4 regions of the Acidovorax sp. LjRoot66 genome follow, and region 2 is predicted to be linked to each of the others. Evidence: predicted binding sites of a transcription regulator. Region 2 holds the regulator's gene; each other region holds the start of a gene.
What was found. Region 2 encodes sigma-54, which starts transcription at its own class of promoters, with help from an activator protein. Its sites were predicted from a motif close to TGGCANGNAANCTGCTTT; they were not measured.

Region 1 (4,207 bases), 4.6 Mb from region 2:
GTGCTGCGCTCGCGCCAGCTCGAGATCGATGCGGTGCACCACCTGGCCAGCCGGGCCGCGCTGGTGGACGTGGTCGGCCAGCTGATCGAGGGCCTGCAGCGCGAGCGCGGTGCATCGGGCGTGTACCTGGCCTCCAAGGCACAGCGCTTTGCCGACCTGCGTGGCCGCATCGTGCAGGAGGTGGTGTTGCTCGAAGCCAAGCTGCGCGCGGAGTTTGCCCAGCATGTCGAGCCCGCCCAGGGCGCCACGGCCAAGGCCTTGTCGCTGATGGCGTGGGCGCTGCTGGGGCTCGATTCGCTGCCCGCGCTGCGCAGCCAGATCGACAAGCAGGCGATGGCGGCGCACGACTCGATTGCCGCGTTCAGCCACCTGATCGCCGGGCTGATCGAACTGGTCTTCCACGTGGCCGATGCGGCCGCTTTGCCCAGTGTCTCGCGCCAGCTCGTGGCCCTGCTGCACCTGGTGCAGGCGCAGGAAGAAGCAGGCCAGGAGCGGGCCATGGGCGCGCTGCTCTTCGCGTCCGGCCAGGGCAGCGACGCGCACCAGCAGCGCGTGCTGCACCTGATCGATGCGCAGGAGCGCAGCCTGCGCGTGTTTTCCGAGTTTGCCGACCCGGCCTTGCGCACGCGCTGGGAGCAGCAGCAACTGGCCCCGGGCATGGCCCAGCTGGAGCGCCTGCGGCGCACGCTGTGCGTGGCCCGCCCCGGTGCGGCGCTGGACAGCAACCTGAGCGACGCCTGGTTCGACGTGTCCACCGAGCGCATCAACGCGCTGTGGCAGCTGCAGGTCGAGCTGGTGCAGCGCCTGCGCGAAGATTGCGCAGCCCGCATCCTCGAAGCCCAGCAGGACCTGCAGGATTCCCGAGGCCTGCTGCGCGGCCTGCGCGACAACCCGCCGCAGCGCACGCACGCGGTGGACCGCTTCTTCGACATCGCCATCGCACCCGAGGCCGTGCCCGAGCAGGCCGCCAGCGCGCATGCGGGTGAATCGGCATCGCTGCTGGAGCTGCTGCAGGCCCAGTCGGCGCGCATGGCCAGCATGGAGGCCGAGCTTGAAGCGGCGCGCCGCACGCTCAACGAGCGCAAGGTGATCGAGCGCGCCAAGGGCGTGCTCATGGCCCGCCTGGGCATGAACGAGGAAGTCGCCTTCCGCGTGCTGCAAAAGACGTCGATGGACCAGAACCGCCGCCTGCTCGATGTGGCCGAGGCCACGCTGTCCCTGCCGGACCTGGCATTCGCCCACCCCGACCGCAAGGGCGACAAGCCCCTCTGATCCGTGGTGGTGCCTTGCGTGCACCGCCTTGAAGCCATTCCTGCGCCGAAGGCTTGGCGCACGCACGGAATGCGGGACACAAAAGACCGTCGGCTGCCCCAACGAGGGTACGGAACTTGCATGGAGTGCACTGGATGGTGGGCTAACGGCGGCCTGCCAATCCACCGCCTGCGGTTGCCCGCAGGCCCAGGAATCGCGCATCCGAGGATAACGGCGTCCATTGCGTTCCCCATCTGCATGGGGGCGCAGCGGACGCCGTTTTCTTTTTTCCTCCTCCTCTTCTTCTTCTTCTTCTTCTTGCGCGCTTCCCCGGGTGGACCTCTTGGGGAAGCCTGCCAGTCTCCCCGTCCCAAAGGAAGTGCAATGGCCTACCTCGCCCCCGCCGAGTTCGTGACCAAGATGGTCGATTCCGGTGAATCCAAGCTCCTCATGTCCACCCGCGACACGCTGATCCGCTCCTTCATGGCCGGTGCCATGCTGGCACTGGGCGCCGCCTTCGCGGTCACCGTCACGGTGAACACCGGCAATGCGCTGCTGGGCGCAATGCTCTTTCCGGGCTGCTTCATCCTGCTGTACCTGCTGGGTTACGACCTGCTGACCGGTGTATTCACGCTGGCCCCGCTGGCCGTGCTCGACAAGCGTCCTGGCGCCACCTGGCGTGGCGTCTTTCGCAACTGGACGCTGGTGTTCTGCGGCAACTTCGCAGGTGCGTTCATGGTGGCGGTGTTCATGGCCATCATCTTCACCTTCGGATTCAGCGAGGCGCCCAACGCAGTCGGCATAAAAATCGGCCACATCGGCGAGGGCCGCACGGTGGGTTACTCCGCGCACGGCGCCGCCGGCATGCTGACCCTGTTCGTCCGTGGCGTGATGTGCAACTGGATGGTGTCCACCGGCGTGGTGGCGGCCATGATGTCCACCTCGGTGTCGGGCAAGGCCATCGGCATGTGGATTCCCATCGCCCTGTTCTTCTACATGGGTTTCGAGCACAGCATCGTCAACATGTTCCTGTTCCCCTCGGGCCTGCTGCTCGGTGGCAACTTCACGATCATGGACTACCTGGTCTGGAATGAAATCCCCACCGTGATCGGCAACCTGGTGGGCGGCCTGACCTTTGTGGGCGCCATGCTGTATTCCACGCACTACAAGACCGCCCCAAAGCGCAAGATTGCCTGAGCGTTGCCCATGCACGCCCTGCGCGTCACGCTTGGCCAGCATTCCGAGGCCGGGCACAAGGGAGTCAACCAGGACTTCCACGGTGCCATGTTGCCCGTGGGGCCGCAGCGCGGCACCAAGGGCATCGCGCTGGCGCTGGCCGATGGCATAGGCTCCAGCGCCGTGAGCCAGGAGGCCAGCGCGGCGGCGGTGCGCGGCTTTCTCGACGACTATTACGCCACGTCCGAGGCCTGGTCGGTGCGCCGATCGGCCCAGCGCGTGCTGGGCGCCACCAATGCCTGGCTGCATGCGCAGACCCTGCGCAGCCATGCGCGCTTCGACAAGGATCGGGGCTATGTCACCACCTTCAGCGCCCTGATCTTGAAAGGGCGCGAGGTGCACCTGCTGCACGTGGGCGATGCGCGCATCTACCGCGTGCATGCGCAGGCGCTGGAGCAGTTGACCGAGGACCACCGCGTGCACCTGTCCTCGGTCGAATCCTTCCTGGGCCGGGCGCTGGGCATGGGCCCCAACGTGGAGATCGACTACCGCAGCCTGCCGGCCGAGGTGGGCGATGTCTACCTGCTGGCGACCGACGGTGCCTGCACGCACCTGGATGCGACCGCTGTGCACGCGGCCATTGCGCAGTGCGCAGGTGACTTCGATGCGGCGGCTCGCGCGCTGGTCGCCGCCGCCCAGGCGCGCGGTGCCACCGACGACCTGACGGTGCAGTTGCTGCGCATCGACGCACTGCCCGAGGACCGGGCGCTGGCGCACCTGCCGCCGCAGCGCGAGGGGCTGGCCCTGCCGCCGCCTCTCTCGCCGCGCATGGGCTTCGAGGGCTACACCATCGTGCGCGAACTGCATGCGAGTTCGCGCAGCCACGTGCACCTGGCCGTGGACGATGCCACGGGCCAGCAGGTGGTGATCAAGACCCCTTCGGTCGACCTGGTCACCCAGAAGGACTACCTGGACCGCTTCGTGTTGGAGGAATGGGTGGCGCGGCGCATCCACAGCCCGCACGTGCTGCGCGCCGCCGGCAGCGAGCGACCACGCCAGCATGTCTATGTGGCCATGGAGTTCGTGGATGGGCAGACCCTTGCCCAGTGGATGACCGACCACCCTCTGCCGGACCTGGATGCCGTGCGCAGCCTCGTCGCCCAGATCGGCAAGGGGCTGCAGGCCTTCCATGCGCGCGAAATGCTGCACCAGGACCTCAGGCCCGAGAACCTGCTGATCGACCGCAACGGCACGGTGAAGCTGATCGATTTTGGGTCGGTGCATGTGGCGGGCCTCGCCGAGGGGACGAGCGCTGCGCGCGCGGATGCCATTGCCGGCACGCTGCAGTACACCGCGCCCGAGTATTTCGTGGGTGGCGAGGGCGATGCCCGGTCGGACCTGTTCTCGCTGGCGGTGCTGACCTACCAGATGCTCACCGGCCAGTTGCCCTATGGCCTGCAGGTGGTGCGCCTGCGTTCACCGGCAGAGCACAAGCAGCTGCGCTATGTGCCCGTGCGCCATCTGCGGCCCGAGTTGCCCGCCTGGCTCGATGGGGTGCTGCAAAAAGCCCTGCAACCCGAGGCATCCAAACGCCAGGAGGCGGTGTCCGAGTTCCTGTACGACCTGCAATCGCCCGGCGCGCAGTTCCAGCGCCTGCGCGCGCCACCCCTGGTGGAGCGCAATCCGGTGCTGTTCTGGCAGACGGTGTCATGCCTGTTGGGCCTTGCCGTGCTGGTGCTGCTGGGTCTGCGCGCCTATGGGCAGTAAGCCGCTGCCCTCG
Region 2 (4,207 bases):
CTGCAAGATTCGTGCCCTATGAACTACCGCATCCTCCCGACCCTACTCCTCCTCTCGGCCCTGGCCATGGTCCAGACGGCGGCCCACGCCGAAAAGGCCGACCGCAACAAGCCCATGAACATCGAGGCCGACGCACTGCGCCACGATGAGCTCAAGCAGACCAGCGTGTTCACCGGCCGCGTGGTCATGACCAAGGGCACCATCGTGCTGCGTGGCGCGCGCCTGGACGTGCGCCAGGACGCGGACGGCTACCAGTTCGGCGTGGTCACGGCCGAGCCGGGCAAGCGCGCCTTCTTTCGCCAGAAGCGCGACACGCTGGCGGGCGCGCCCGACGAGTTCATCGAAGGCGAGAGCGAGGTCATCGAGTACGACGGCCGGGCCGACAACGTGAAGTTCATCACCCGCGCCGAGCTGCGGCGCTACCGCGAATCCACGCTGACCGACGAGATCACCGGGCAGGTCATCGTCTACAACAACCTGACCGACGTGTTCACCGTGGACGCCAAGCCGCGCGGCAGCACCAATGCGGCGGGCGACACCCCGGCGCCCGGTGGCCGCGTGCGCGCCATCCTGTCGCCCAAGGAAACACCCGCCAGCGCGGCCGCCCCTGCCGCAGCGGCATCGGGCACCCCCTTGCGCCCCAGCAGCACCCTGAGCGGCGGCGCCAAGTGAGTGGGCAGCACGTGAGTACCGCCGCCGATTCCCCGGCGGACAGCCGGCTGGAGGTGCACCACCTCGAAAAATCCTATGGCAGCCGCAAGGTCGTCAAGGACGTATCGCTGGTCGTGCAAAAGGGCGAGGTCGTCGGGCTGCTCGGCCCCAACGGCGCGGGCAAGACCACCTCGTTCTACATGATCGTGGGCCTGGTGCGCAGCGATGCCGGCGACATCCGCATCGACGGCCACTCGGTGGCCCACATGCCCATCCACCGCCGTTCGCGCCTGGGGCTGTCCTACCTGCCGCAGGAAGCCTCGATCTTCCGCAAGCTCACGGTCGAGGAGAACGTGCGCGCCGTGCTCGAATTGCAGCGCGGCGAGGACGGCCAGCCGCTGCCGCGCCAGGCCATCGAAGAGCGCCTGACCGCGCTGCTCACGGAACTGCGCGTGGAGCACCTGCGCGCCTCGCCCGCGCTGGCCCTGTCCGGCGGCGAGCGCCGCCGCGTGGAGATCGCCCGCGCGCTGGCCACGCAGCCGCGCTTCATCCTGCTGGACGAGCCCTTTGCCGGCATCGACCCCATCGCCGTGATCGAGATCCAGCGCATCATCGGCTTCCTCAAGGCGCGCGGCATCGGCGTGCTCATCACCGACCACAACGTGCGCGAGACGCTGGGCATCTGCGACCACGCCTTCATCATCAGCGATGGCCATGTGCTGGCCCAGGGAACCCCCTCCGAAATCGTCGACAACGCCGAAGTGCGCCGGGTGTACCTGGGTGAACACTTCCGCATGTAGCAGACCGATGGACCACCCGTTCGCCATGCACCTGCCTTTGCGGCAGCCCCGGGGGGCTGTGCGATGAAGCCCGGCCTGTCACTGCGCGTATCGCAGCACCTGGCGCTCACGCCGCAATTGCAGCAGTCCATCCGGCTGCTGCAGCTGTCCACGCTGGAGCTGGGGCAGGAGGTCGAGCAGATGCTCGACGAAAACCCCTTTCTCGAACGCAATGCCGACGAGGCGCCGCGCGAGGAGTTCGGCGTGGAAACGGCCGATGCGCCGGTGCAGCCAGACGATTACAGTTCCGACGACGCGGTCTATTCCAGCGCCCCGGGCACCAGCACGTCGACCGAGACCTCGGCCGACAGCCCGCAGGGCGATGCGGAAGTGGGCAGCAGTGCGGGCGACGAGCCCGACTGGAGTGGCGATGGCACCGTGGACGTGTCCCCCAACGATGCCGAGTGGGGCGGCGATGCGCCGGCCCGCAACCGCAATGATTCCGAAGGCGACGAGGCCGATGCCACCGAACTGGCGCGTACGCACGAATCGCTCACCGCGTTTTTACACCGCCAGGCCCTGTCGCTGCGCCTGTCCGAGGTGGACCGGGCCGCCCTGCGCTTTTTGATCGAATCGCTCAACGACGACGGCTACCTCGAAGACCCGCTGGAAGAGCTGGCCGTGGGCCTGGCCGGCCCCGACGACCTGGAGCAGATCGAGGAGCTGGTGCACCGCTTCACCGTCGCCCTGCGCCTGCTGCAGAGCCTGGAGCCTGTGGGCGTGGGTGCACGTGGCCTGGGTGAATGCCTCACGCTGCAGCTTACCGCGCTGGCCGCCGATGAAGACAGCGAAATCGACCCCGACACCGTGCAGACCGCGTTGCGTGTGTGCCAGCAGCCGCTGGAGATGCTGGCGCGCCGCGACATCCGCCGCCTCACGCAGCTGTGTGGCGATGGCGAGGAGCGCACGCGCGCCGCCATGGCCCTGATCGCGCGGCTGGAGCCTCGCCCCGGGCGCAAGTTCGTGGACGTGGAGCGCAACATCATCGTGCCCGACGTCATCGTGCGCAAGGCCGGGCGGGCGAATGGCCGAGATGGCCAGCACAACTTCATCGTGGCCCTGAACCCCGACGTGATGCCGCGCCTGCGCGTGCACGACATCTATGCCGGTGCCCTGCGCGGCCACAAGGGCGGCGAGGGCCACCAGGCCATGCAGCAGCGGTTGCAGGAGGCGCGCTGGTTCATCAAGAACATCCAGCAGCGCTTTGACACCATCCTGCGCGTCTCGCGGGCCATCGTCGAGCGGCAAAAGAGCTTCTTCACCCATGGCGAGCTGGCCATGCGCCCGCTGGTGCTGCGCGACATCGCCGATGAGCTGGGTTTGCACGAGTCCACCATCAGCCGCGTGACCACGGCCAAGTACATGTCCACGCCCATCGGCACCTACGAGCTCAAGTACTTCTTCGGCTCGGGCCTGGGCACCGAGACCGGCGGCAACGCATCGAGCACGGCCGTGCGCGCCCTCATCAAGCAGTTCGTGGCGGCCGAAAGCCCCGCCAAGCCGCTGTCGGACAGCCAGATCGCCGAGATGCTCAAGGAGCAGGGCATCGAGTGCGCGCGCCGCACCGTGGCCAAGTACCGCGAGGCGCTCCGGATCGCGCCAGCCAACCTGCGCAAGGCGCTCTGATCAGGCCGCTGTTCTGAACGCCCGGCTGGAGATGCTGACGGCGTTGCCGTCCGGGTCCTTCACATTGGCAAACGCATAGCCATTGGCCTGGTGCGTGCTGCCGAATGCCAGGCCCTGCGTCAGCGCATTGGCCTTGAAGGCCTCCACGTCGTGCACATGAAAGCACAGCTTCACCCCGGCCTGGCCGAGCTTCACGCTCTTGGCCGCCTGGTGGATGAGGATGCTGGCGCCGCCGTCCGGGGCCTTGAGTTCGATCAGGCCCTCCACCACCTCTCCCGTGGTCTGCAGGCCGAAATGCGTGCCGTAGAACGCAGCGCTGCGCTGCATGTCGCGCGCGTAGACCATGATGGTGCCGAGCATGGGGTGCATGGTGGGTGGGCCATCCGCCATCAAGGCGACTTCGAGGCCGGTGCGCGCCGCAGCGAGCGCAGCAGCTCCAGCGCCTGTGCGGTCGGCTCCTGCGACTGGCCATTGGCCAGCACGGTGAAGGCCACGCGCAGTTCGTTCATGCCCAGCACGCCCTGGGTCAGGTGCTTGTAGCCGCCCGGCTCGGGGGCGCGGTCGGTGGCCGAAAAGTAGTAGCCCGTCTTGCCCGAGGCGCTCAGGTCCTTGAGCGGCAGCTCGGCTTCGACGGCCCTGGGCTTGGCCTGGGTCGCGCCCGACTGGACCTGCGCCCGCAGCTCATCGGCCGTGGGGGCCTTGGCGGAGCTGCCTGCGGGCCAGATGGGCGTGAGGATCATCTGCAGGGCCGTGGCATCGGGACCGCTGATGGCGACCGAGGGCGGTAGCTCGGCATGGGGGCGGCGCACCTGGGCGCGCCATTGGGCGGGCAGGTCGATGACGAGGTCGTCGCGCCCGGGCAGCGGAACGCGCAGTTCTTCGGCAAGAACGGGCAGGCACAGGGCGAAGGTGAGCAGCGTGAGGGCAGTGCGGAGCATGGAGCGGTGGAACGGAGTGAGTGAGGTGGTGGCTTACTTGCGGCTGGTGAAGACGGCGTCATACGACTGCGTGCTGAAGCCCGCCACCCGCTGGCCATTGGTGAGCAGCACCGGCACGCCACGGGCCCCGAGCTGCGCAAAGGCGGCCTTGCC
Region 3 (4,207 bases), 4.7 Mb from region 2:
CCACCGCCGTGGTCTGGGTGTCGTATTGCGACTCGGGGGCGAGCGGCGCCTCATAGGCACCATCCAGGCCGGTCAGGCCGGTGATCAGCCCCGCCCTGGCGCGCGCATACAGGCCCTTGGGATCGCGCCGGGCGCACTCATCCACCGAAGTGCTCAGGTGAATTTCATGGAACTCACCGGGAGCAAACAGGGCGCGCACCCGCTGGCGGTCGGTCTCGAAGGGGGAAACAAAGGCGCACACCACGGTCATGCCGTTGTGGGCCATCAGCCGCGCCACCTCGCCTGCGCGCCGGATGTTCTCGGCCCGGTCGGCGGCAGACAGCCCCAGGTCGGAGCACAGGCCCTTGCGCAGCTCGTCGCCATCGAGCACGCAGGCCCGGCCGCCGGCCTGGTTGATGGCCTGGGCCAGCGCGGTGGCCAGGGTGGTCTTGCCTGCGGCGGGCAGGCCGGTGATCCAGTAGACGAGGGGGTTCAAACAGGGCTCCGGGCTGGGTAGGTCGGGAAATGATCCACCTCCTACTATGCCAGCCACGGCTCCGTCCAGCACCCAAAAAAGAGCAGGCGTCTCCCTGGCCTTCGTTCTTACCAGCGGTCCGAGCGCATGCGCAGTTCCCACCCGCCGCCGCGCAGCTCGTACACGCCCACGGCGCCGTAGCGCTGCTCGCCCTTGTCGTCCCAGGTCATGGTGCCGATCACCGGTGCGTAGCCGTTGATGCTGTGCATGGCCTTGGTGATGTCCTTGGGGGCGGCGGACTTGGCTTTCTGGATCGCGGCGGACAGCACGTAGGTGCTGTCGTAGCTGTAGTGGCCGCCATAGGCCGGTGCCTTCTTGAACTCGGCCACGTACTTTTCGAGGAAGGGTTTGCCGGTGGTGAACTCCTTGGCCTCCAGCACGGGCGAGGTGGCGTAGATGCCTTCCACGATGCCGGCGCCCTTGGCCATGTCGGTGGTCTTGATGGTGTCGCCGCCCAGGAGGCGCACCTTGGTGTGGTCGACCTTCTTGAGCGCCTCCAGCAGGGCAATGGCCTGGAAGTCATTCAGGGTGGAGACGATCACCTCGACCTTGGCCGCCTTGAGTTCGCCAGCAAGGGCGTCGAAGGCCGTGGTCTTGTCGTCGAAGGACTTGCGCACCACGACTTCCTTCTTCTCGGCCTTGAGCTGCTCGGCAGCGCCGTCGGCCAGGCCCTTGCCGTAGGGGGTGCCGTCGTCCAGCGCTGCATAGCGGCTGGCGCCCAGCTGCGTGGCGGCGAACGAGCCGATGGCGCGCGCCTGCAGGGTGTCGTTGGCCACCATGCGGAAGGTGGTGGGAAAGCCCAGCTGCGTGAACTTGGGGTTGGTGGAGATGGCGATCTGCGGGATGTCCTTGGCCGCGTAGATGGGCGCGGTCTCGATGCTCACGCCCGAATTCAGGTGGCCGATGACTGCCACCACACCGGCATCCACCAGTTGCTGGGCCACGGTCTTGCCGGTGGCGGCGTCGGCCTTGTCGTCCACGGACACCACCTCCAGCGTCACGCGCTTGCCGTCCACGGTGTAGCCGCCCTTGTTGAGCTCGGCAACGGCCAGGTTCACCCCGTTGAGCAAGTCCTGCCCCAGGGCGGCCAGGGGCCCGCTCAGGGGCTGGGCGACCCCGATCTTGATGGTGTCGGGCACTTTGCCGCAGCCCGCCAACAAGGCGGTGGTGGCCACGGCGGTGAGGGCCAGGCTGGCCGAAAATCGGCGCCGGTCGATGGGCTGGTTCATGCAGGAAACTCCATATCTGTATGTCAATGTGACCGGATGTATATGCGACGCCGCCAAGAGGCGCTATCGGGTATGCCCTCCCAATACACACTCTATTAGCAAGTTTCAGGCCCTGAAAGGGGCACAGCCGCGCAAGCAAGGGTAGACACCCTCCGCGCACCAGCCCGGCGCACCAATTTGTGGCGTAAATCTTGCTATGCTGAAGGCATGAATGAGGCCTTGCGCATAGTGGTGGTTGCCCCCGATCTGGCGGTCGCCGACCCCGACGACGAGCATGCCCTGCTGCAGGCAGAGCGCTCGCGGGCGCTGCGCATCGGCCTGTTGGAAAACAACTTCAACTTGGTGGCCACGCTGCCGGCCGACGTGTTTTTGAGCGAACGCCTGGCGCAATTGCAGCCGGACCTCATCATCGTGGACGCCGAGAGCGAGGCGCGCGATGCGCTGGAGCATGTGGTGATGGCCACGCGCGACGAGCGCCGCCCCATCGTCATGTTCACCAATGACGAGGACACCTCGCACGTGAAGGCGGCCGTGGCCGCCGGCGTCTCGGCCTACATCGTGGCGGGCCTGGCGCCCCAGCGCATCCGCCCCATTCTGGATGTGGCAATGGCACGCTTTCAGCACGAGCAGGCATTGCGCGCCGAACTGGCCGACGCCAAGACCGAGCTCAAGGACCGCAAGACCATCGACCGCGCCAAGGGCCTGCTGATGGAGCGCCAGGGCCTGAGCGAGCAGGCCGCCTATGAAAAGCTGCGCAAGACGGCCATGGACAAGGGCCTCAAGCTGGCCGACGTGGCCCAGCGCATGCTCGACGTGGCCGATCTGCTGGGCTGACCGCCTGCGGCGCATCCTGCGCCGACGCCCCGCCGCGCAGCACGCCACCTATTTTCGGAGCCGGAATGGTGCACCGCACAAGATGCGTGCAGCCTGCACCACTGCCACCGGCCTGCCATCTTGTGGTGCAAGCTTGCAAAGCCCCTCTACCGCATTCACCAGCATGCTATTGAATGAATAGCAGGTTGGTGCACAGGAAAGCTGGCACAGGGCTTGCATGAACTGATCAAGACCAACGACGGTCTTCGATGAGAGGCTCCTACCCAATGGCGGGCAGGTACCTCTCGCCACCGGACACAGGCGTCCCACCCGCGCTCGGCGCTGCGTGACTTTCTTTGTGAAGTTGCAGCAGCCCGAGCGCCGGGGGGACGCCTTTTTTGTTTTTCACGCCACCAGGGGAGCCCCATGACCGATCTGCTCAAAACCAGTCTCAACCGCCGCACCGTGCTGCAGGCAGCCACCGTGGGCGCCGTGGGCGTGAGCCCAGCCCTGCGCGCTCTTGTTCACGCACAGGGCTCCGATGCGCCCGAGAAGAAGGAAGTGAAGATCGGCTTCATCCCGCTGACCGACTGCGCCAGCGTGGTGATGGCCTCGGTGCTGGGCTTCGACAAGAAGTACGGCGTGACCATCATCCCCACCAAGGAAGCCAGCTGGGCCGGCGTGCGCGACAAGCTGGTCAACGGTGAACTCGACTTCGCTCACGTGCTGTATGGCCTGGTCTACGGCGTGCACCTGGGCACGGCCGGCCCCAAGAAGGACATGGCCGTGCTGATGAGCCTGAACAACAACGGGCAGGCCATCTCGCTGTCCAAGGCGATTGCGGACAAGGGCGCCGTGGACGGCCCCTCCCTGGCCAAGCTTATGGAAAAGGAAAAGCGCGAGTACACCTTTGCCGGCACCTTCCCCACGGGCACGCACGCGATGTGGATGCACTACTGGCTGGCCGCCGCAGGCATCAACCCGCTGTCGGGCGCCAAGCTGATCACCGTGCCGCCACCGCAGATGGTGGCCAACATGCGCGTGGGCAACATGGACGGCTTCTGCGTGGGCGAACCCTGGAACCACCGCGCCATCATGGATGGCATTGGCATCACGGCGAACACCACACAGGACATCTGGAAGGACCACCCCGAGAAGGTGCTCGGTACCACCGCCGAGTTCGTGAAGAAGAACCCCAACACCACGCGCGCCGTGATGATGGCGATTCTGGAAGCCAGCCAGTGGATCGACGCCAGCCTGTCCAACAAGATGAAGATGGCCGAGACCGTGGCCCAGAAGGCCTACATCAACACCAGCGTGGACGCGATCAACCAGCGCATCCTGGGCCGCTACCAGAACGGCATGGGCAAGACCTGGGACGATCCCAACCACATGAAGTTCTTCAACGATGGTGCGGTGAACTTCCCCTACCTGTCCGACGGCATGTGGTTCCTGACCCAGCACAAGCGCTGGGGCCTGCTCAAGAGCCACCCCGACTACCTGGCCGTGGCCAAACAGATCAACCAGGTGGATCTGTACAAATCGGTGGCCAGCGCCATGAAGATCAATGTGCCCAAGGACGCCATGCGGACCAGCAAGCTCATGGACGGTGTCGTCTGGGACGGCAAGGACCCCGCCAAGTACGCCGACG
Region 4 (4,207 bases), 2.5 Mb from region 2:
CGCCGTTCTCGCCCAGCAGGGCCAGCACCTCGCCACGCGCCAGTGTGAGGCCGATGCCGTCATTGGCCACCAGCTTGCCAAAGCGCTTGGTGATGCCGGTGAGGCGAAGAACCGTTTCTGCAGGCTCCATGGACATCGATCGGGCTACTTCCAGGCGGCCAGGAAGGCCTGCAGCACCTTGGCCGAGTTGGCCGCCGCCAGGTGCATGAAGGTGTCCATCTCGTTGGCGCCGTCGCCGCCGCCCGCCAGGTCGCTCAGCGAGCGAAAGGCGATGTAGGGCACGCCGTTGCTGTGCGCCACCATGGCCGTGGCGGCGGTCTCCATGTCGAGCACATTGGCCTCGAAGGTCTTGAACGCGTATTCGCGGAAGGCCTTGTTGTCCACGAAGGCCTGGCCCGACACGCCATTGCCGCCCACCACCATGCGCGGGCGCTCCTTCATGCAGTGGCTGGCGTGGCAGTGTTCCAGGGGCACGGCGGCCAGGCCATGGGCCACGGCCAGCATGCGTGGGTCGGCCTCGAACCAGAATTTGTGCGTGAGTTTCGGATTGGCAGCCGAACGCACCTCCACCGGGCGCGGATGCATCATACCGAAGGCGGGCAGGGTCAGCTCGGCCTGCATCCAGCCCGGGGCCGTGTACTTGCCGGGCTGGTCTTCGCGCGCCATGAGCCACTCCATGTACTGGCCCCAGCGCGCAGGCACGGTCACGTCGCCGATGTGCAGGCCCGGGTTCACCCCGCCGGCAATGCCGGAGAAAACGATGTGGCTCACGTTGAAGCGGTCCAGCACCAGTTGCGTGTTCATGGCCGCATTGGTCATGCTGATGCCCGAGAGGAACACCACCACGGGCTTGCCCTGCAGCGTGCCGGTGGTGAACTCCACGCCGTTCACGCTGTGCCTGGCGGGCTGCTGCACCTGGGGCAGCAGCACGGTGAGCTCGGGGGCAAAGGCTGAGATGACGGCGATGCGCGGTGTGGCGTCGATTCGGACCGCCTTGTCCGGCGGGACGGCCGCGCAGCCCGTCAGGACTGCGGCAATCGCCATCGCGCCCAGCAAGCGCGAGCATTGGTGGGCCAATGTCCTGAGAGAGGCATGTGAGCGGTGTCGTACTTGCATGGCGATGTATCCTGTTCAGCAAGACAAGAATAAGCGCATTGAGAGCATCTTCTGCACGTTTGAAGCGCCTGAGTTGTTCCAAGCGCGCGCTGCGAGTCGGTCAGCGCATGTGCAGGACGCGGTACCCACCCAGCGAGAACGCAACGCCCACTGCAAGCCACAGCACCCCGCCCACCAACGCGCCAGCTGGCAACCCCAGGAATTGAACCGTAAGCATGGTGAGGCCACAGATGGCTTTGCAGCCCGATCCCTGTTGCATGAACGGGGTTCCGCTCAACAAAGCCCAGGCGCCAACGACTATGCCAATGGCGCCCAGTGCAATGAAAAGCGTGCCCAGGATTCTTGAGTCGCGCGCCAACAACTTGCCTTGCTTACTTGGCCGTGGACTTGGGCTGGCTGTCGTCCACCTTCACGGTGAACTTGCCGGCCAGGATGTCGGCCTCCTTGGCCTTGACCTTGGCCACGATGTCGGCCGGTACCTTCTTCTCGAAGGTGCCCAGGGGCGCGAGTTCCGAGCCCTTGTGCTTCATCATCGAGTAAGGGCCGTAGTCCTCGGGCGTGAACTTGCCTTCCTTGACCAGCTTGAGCGCGCGGTCGATGCTGGGCTCCATGTGCCACAGAGCCGAAGCGACCACCGTGTCGGGGTATTTGTCCTGCGTGTTGATCACGTTGCCGATGGCCAGTTTGCCTTTTTCCTTGGCCGCATCGCTCACACCGAAGCGCTCGGCGTAGAGCACGTCGGCGCCCTTGTCGATCATGGCGAAGGTGGCTTCCTTGGCCTTCGGTGGGTCGAACCAGCTGTTGATGAAGCTGATGGTGAACTCCACCTTGGGGTTGACTTCCTTGGCGCCGGCCATGAAGGCGTGCATCAGGCGGTTCACCTCGGGGATGGGGAAGCCGCCCACCATGCCGATCTTGTTGCTCTTGGTCATGCCGCCAGCCACCATGCCCGACAGGTAGGCCGGCTCTTGGATGTAGTTGTCGAACACGCTGAAGTTGGGCGCCTGCGGCTTGCCCGAGGAGCCGAGCAGGAAGGAAGTCTTGGGGAAGTCCTTGGCCACCTTGCGGGCGGCGGCTTCCACCGCGAAGGCCTCGCCCACGATAAGCTGGTTGCCGCCGGTGGCGTACTCACGCATCACGCGCTCGTAGTCGGCGTTGGTCACGTTCTCGCTGGACTTGTACTCGATCTCGCCGCGTGCCTCGGCCGCTTTGAGCGCCTTGTGGATGCGGCTCACCCACTGCTGCTCATAGGGCACCGTGTAGATCGCCGCCACCTTGGTCTTGCCCTGTGCCATGGCGGCACCGGGCGCCAGCCCGATCATGGCCGACAGTGCCAGCGAGGTGGAGAACAGGTGGCCGGTGAAGATGCGGCGTGAGGTCATGGGGTGATTCCTTCTTCGGATGGAGGATGGGCGATCGGATCTGGCGTTGTCTCAAGCAATTAGTGCGCCAATGGCTGGCAGGCGCTGGCATGGAGTCTGCCAGAAGAAAGCCACCAGTTGGTAAAAATTCGCACCGGCTTGGGGCGCAAAAAGGCCGCTGCGGGAAAGACATATCTGCAGCGGCTTCTCGGATTCGCCCTGTGTCCAGAGCCGCTAACAAAGCTCAGCGAAGCGGTTCTGGCTAGGCGCTGAGCCGCAGGCAGTACGTTAGTACGACAAGGCTCCGCAACTACGCCAGAAGAGTTTTGTTGGCTGCTCTTATTTGGTGCCAAAGATTCGGTCGCCGGCATCGCCCAGGCCTGGCAGGATGTAGCCATGGTCGTTGAGCTCGCGGTCGATGGCGGCGGTGAAGATCGGCACGTCGGGGTGCGCCTTCTGCAGCGTGGCCACGCCCTCGGGGGCGGCCAGCAGGCAGACGAACTTGATGGAGCGCGGGTTGAGCTTCTTGAGCCGGTCGACGCAGGCGGCGGCCGAGTTGCCGGTGGCCAGCATGGGGTCGACCACGATGATGTCGCGCTCGTCCATCTCGGACGGCATCTTGAAGTAGTACTCCACCGGCTGCAGCGTGGCGGGGTCGCGGTACAGGCCGATGTGGCCCACGCGGGCGCCAGGCACCACGTTGAGCATGCCGTCGAGGAAGCCATTGCCAGCGCGCAGGATGGAGACCAGCACCAGCTTCTTGCCATCGATCACCTGGCCGGTCATGGTCTCCAGCGGGGTTTCGATCTCGATGTTCTGCAGCGGCATGTCGCGTGTGACCTCATAGGCCATCAGCGTGCTCAACTCGCCCAGCAGGCGGCGAAAGCTGTTGGTGCTGGCATCCTTGCGGCGCATCAGCGTGAGCTTGTGCTGAACGAGGGGGTGGGTGATGACGGTGACGTTGGTGCTCATGGCGTAGTGCTCGCTTGTTTTTGGGTCGCGCCTAGTCTGCCAGAAAGCGCGCATAGCGCGCCATGTCCACATTCCCGCCGCTGATGATGATGCCCACGCGCGCGCCATGCACGTCCACGCTGCCATGCCGTGCGCCTGCAAAGGCCAGGGCGCCCGTGGGCTCGACCACCAGCTTCATGCGCTCGGCAAAGAAGCGCAGGGCCTCCACCAGTTGCTCGTCGGTGGCGGTGACGATGTCTTCCGCCAGGCGCTGGATGATGGGAAAGGTGATCTGCCCCAGCGACCTTGTCTGCGCGCCATCGGCAATGGTGTGGGGCGTTGGGATCTGCACCAGTTGCCGGGTGCGAAAGGACTGCTGGCCGTCGTTGCCCGCCTCGGGCTCCACACCCACCACGCGGCAGTTCGGGGCCAGGGCCTCGGCCGCCAGCAGGCTGCCCGCGAGCAGGCCGCCGCCGCCCACGCAGACGAAGAGGTAGTCGAGGTCGGGCATCTCCTCCAGGAATTCCTTGGCGGCCGTGCCCTGGCCGGCAATCACATGCGGGTGGTCGAAGGGGGGCACGAGCGTCATGCCGCGCTCCTCGGCCAGCCGCTGGCTGATGGCTTCGCGGTCCTCGGTGTAGCGGTCGTAGGTGACGACCTGGGCGCCGTACTCGCGCGTGGCGGCCATCTTGGCGGTGGGTGCGTCCTCGGGCATCACGATCACGGCGGGCATGTCCAGCAGCCGGGCCGACAGGGCGATGGCCTGCGCGTGGTTGCCG

Region 1: the regulator sigma-54 is predicted to act here: its motif matches at 1,378-1,395, upstream of ACSQ3Y_RS10060 (formate/nitrite transporter family protein).
Region 3: the regulator sigma-54 is predicted to act here: its motif matches at 1,924-1,941, upstream of ACSQ3Y_RS09900 (ANTAR domain-containing response regulator).
Region 4: the regulator sigma-54 is predicted to act here: its motif matches at 2,551-2,568, upstream of ACSQ3Y_RS20025 (BMP family protein).

The regions. Positions count from the first base shown of each region.
Region 1 is NZ_CAXUQU020000001.1:2,174,789-2,178,995, forward strand. It holds gene ACSQ3Y_RS10055 (nitrate- and nitrite sensing domain-containing protein) at 1-1,272, shown strand, start outside; gene ACSQ3Y_RS10060 (formate/nitrite transporter family protein) at 1,636-2,448, shown strand; gene ACSQ3Y_RS10065 (protein kinase domain-containing protein) at 2,458-4,194, shown strand.
Region 2 is NZ_CAXUQU020000001.1:6,808,774-6,812,980, reverse strand. It holds gene lptA (lipopolysaccharide transport periplasmic protein LptA) at 19-672, shown strand; gene lptB (LPS export ABC transporter ATP-binding protein) at 669-1,451, shown strand; gene ACSQ3Y_RS31930 (RNA polymerase factor sigma-54) at 1,515-3,116, shown strand; gene ACSQ3Y_RS31925 (VOC family protein) at 3,117-3,476, opposite strand; gene ACSQ3Y_RS31920 (hypothetical protein) at 3,506-4,054, opposite strand; gene ACSQ3Y_RS31915 (glutaredoxin domain-containing protein) at 4,088-4,207, opposite strand, start outside.
Region 3 is NZ_CAXUQU020000001.1:2,133,861-2,138,067, reverse strand. It holds gene cysC (adenylyl-sulfate kinase) at 1-475, opposite strand, end outside; gene ACSQ3Y_RS09905 (branched-chain amino acid ABC transporter substrate-binding protein) at 583-1,743, opposite strand; gene ACSQ3Y_RS09900 (ANTAR domain-containing response regulator) at 1,951-2,577, shown strand; gene ACSQ3Y_RS09895 (CmpA/NrtA family ABC transporter substrate-binding protein) at 2,983-4,207, shown strand, end outside.
Region 4 is NZ_CAXUQU020000001.1:4,259,930-4,264,136, reverse strand. It holds gene ACSQ3Y_RS20035 (ABC transporter ATP-binding protein) at 1-130, opposite strand, end outside; gene ACSQ3Y_RS20030 (5'-methylthioadenosine/S-adenosylhomocysteine nucleosidase) at 145-1,044, opposite strand; gene ACSQ3Y_RS20025 (BMP family protein) at 1,488-2,498, opposite strand; gene upp (uracil phosphoribosyltransferase) at 2,817-3,449, opposite strand; gene ACSQ3Y_RS20015 (threo-3-hydroxy-L-aspartate ammonia-lyase) at 3,481-4,207, opposite strand, start outside.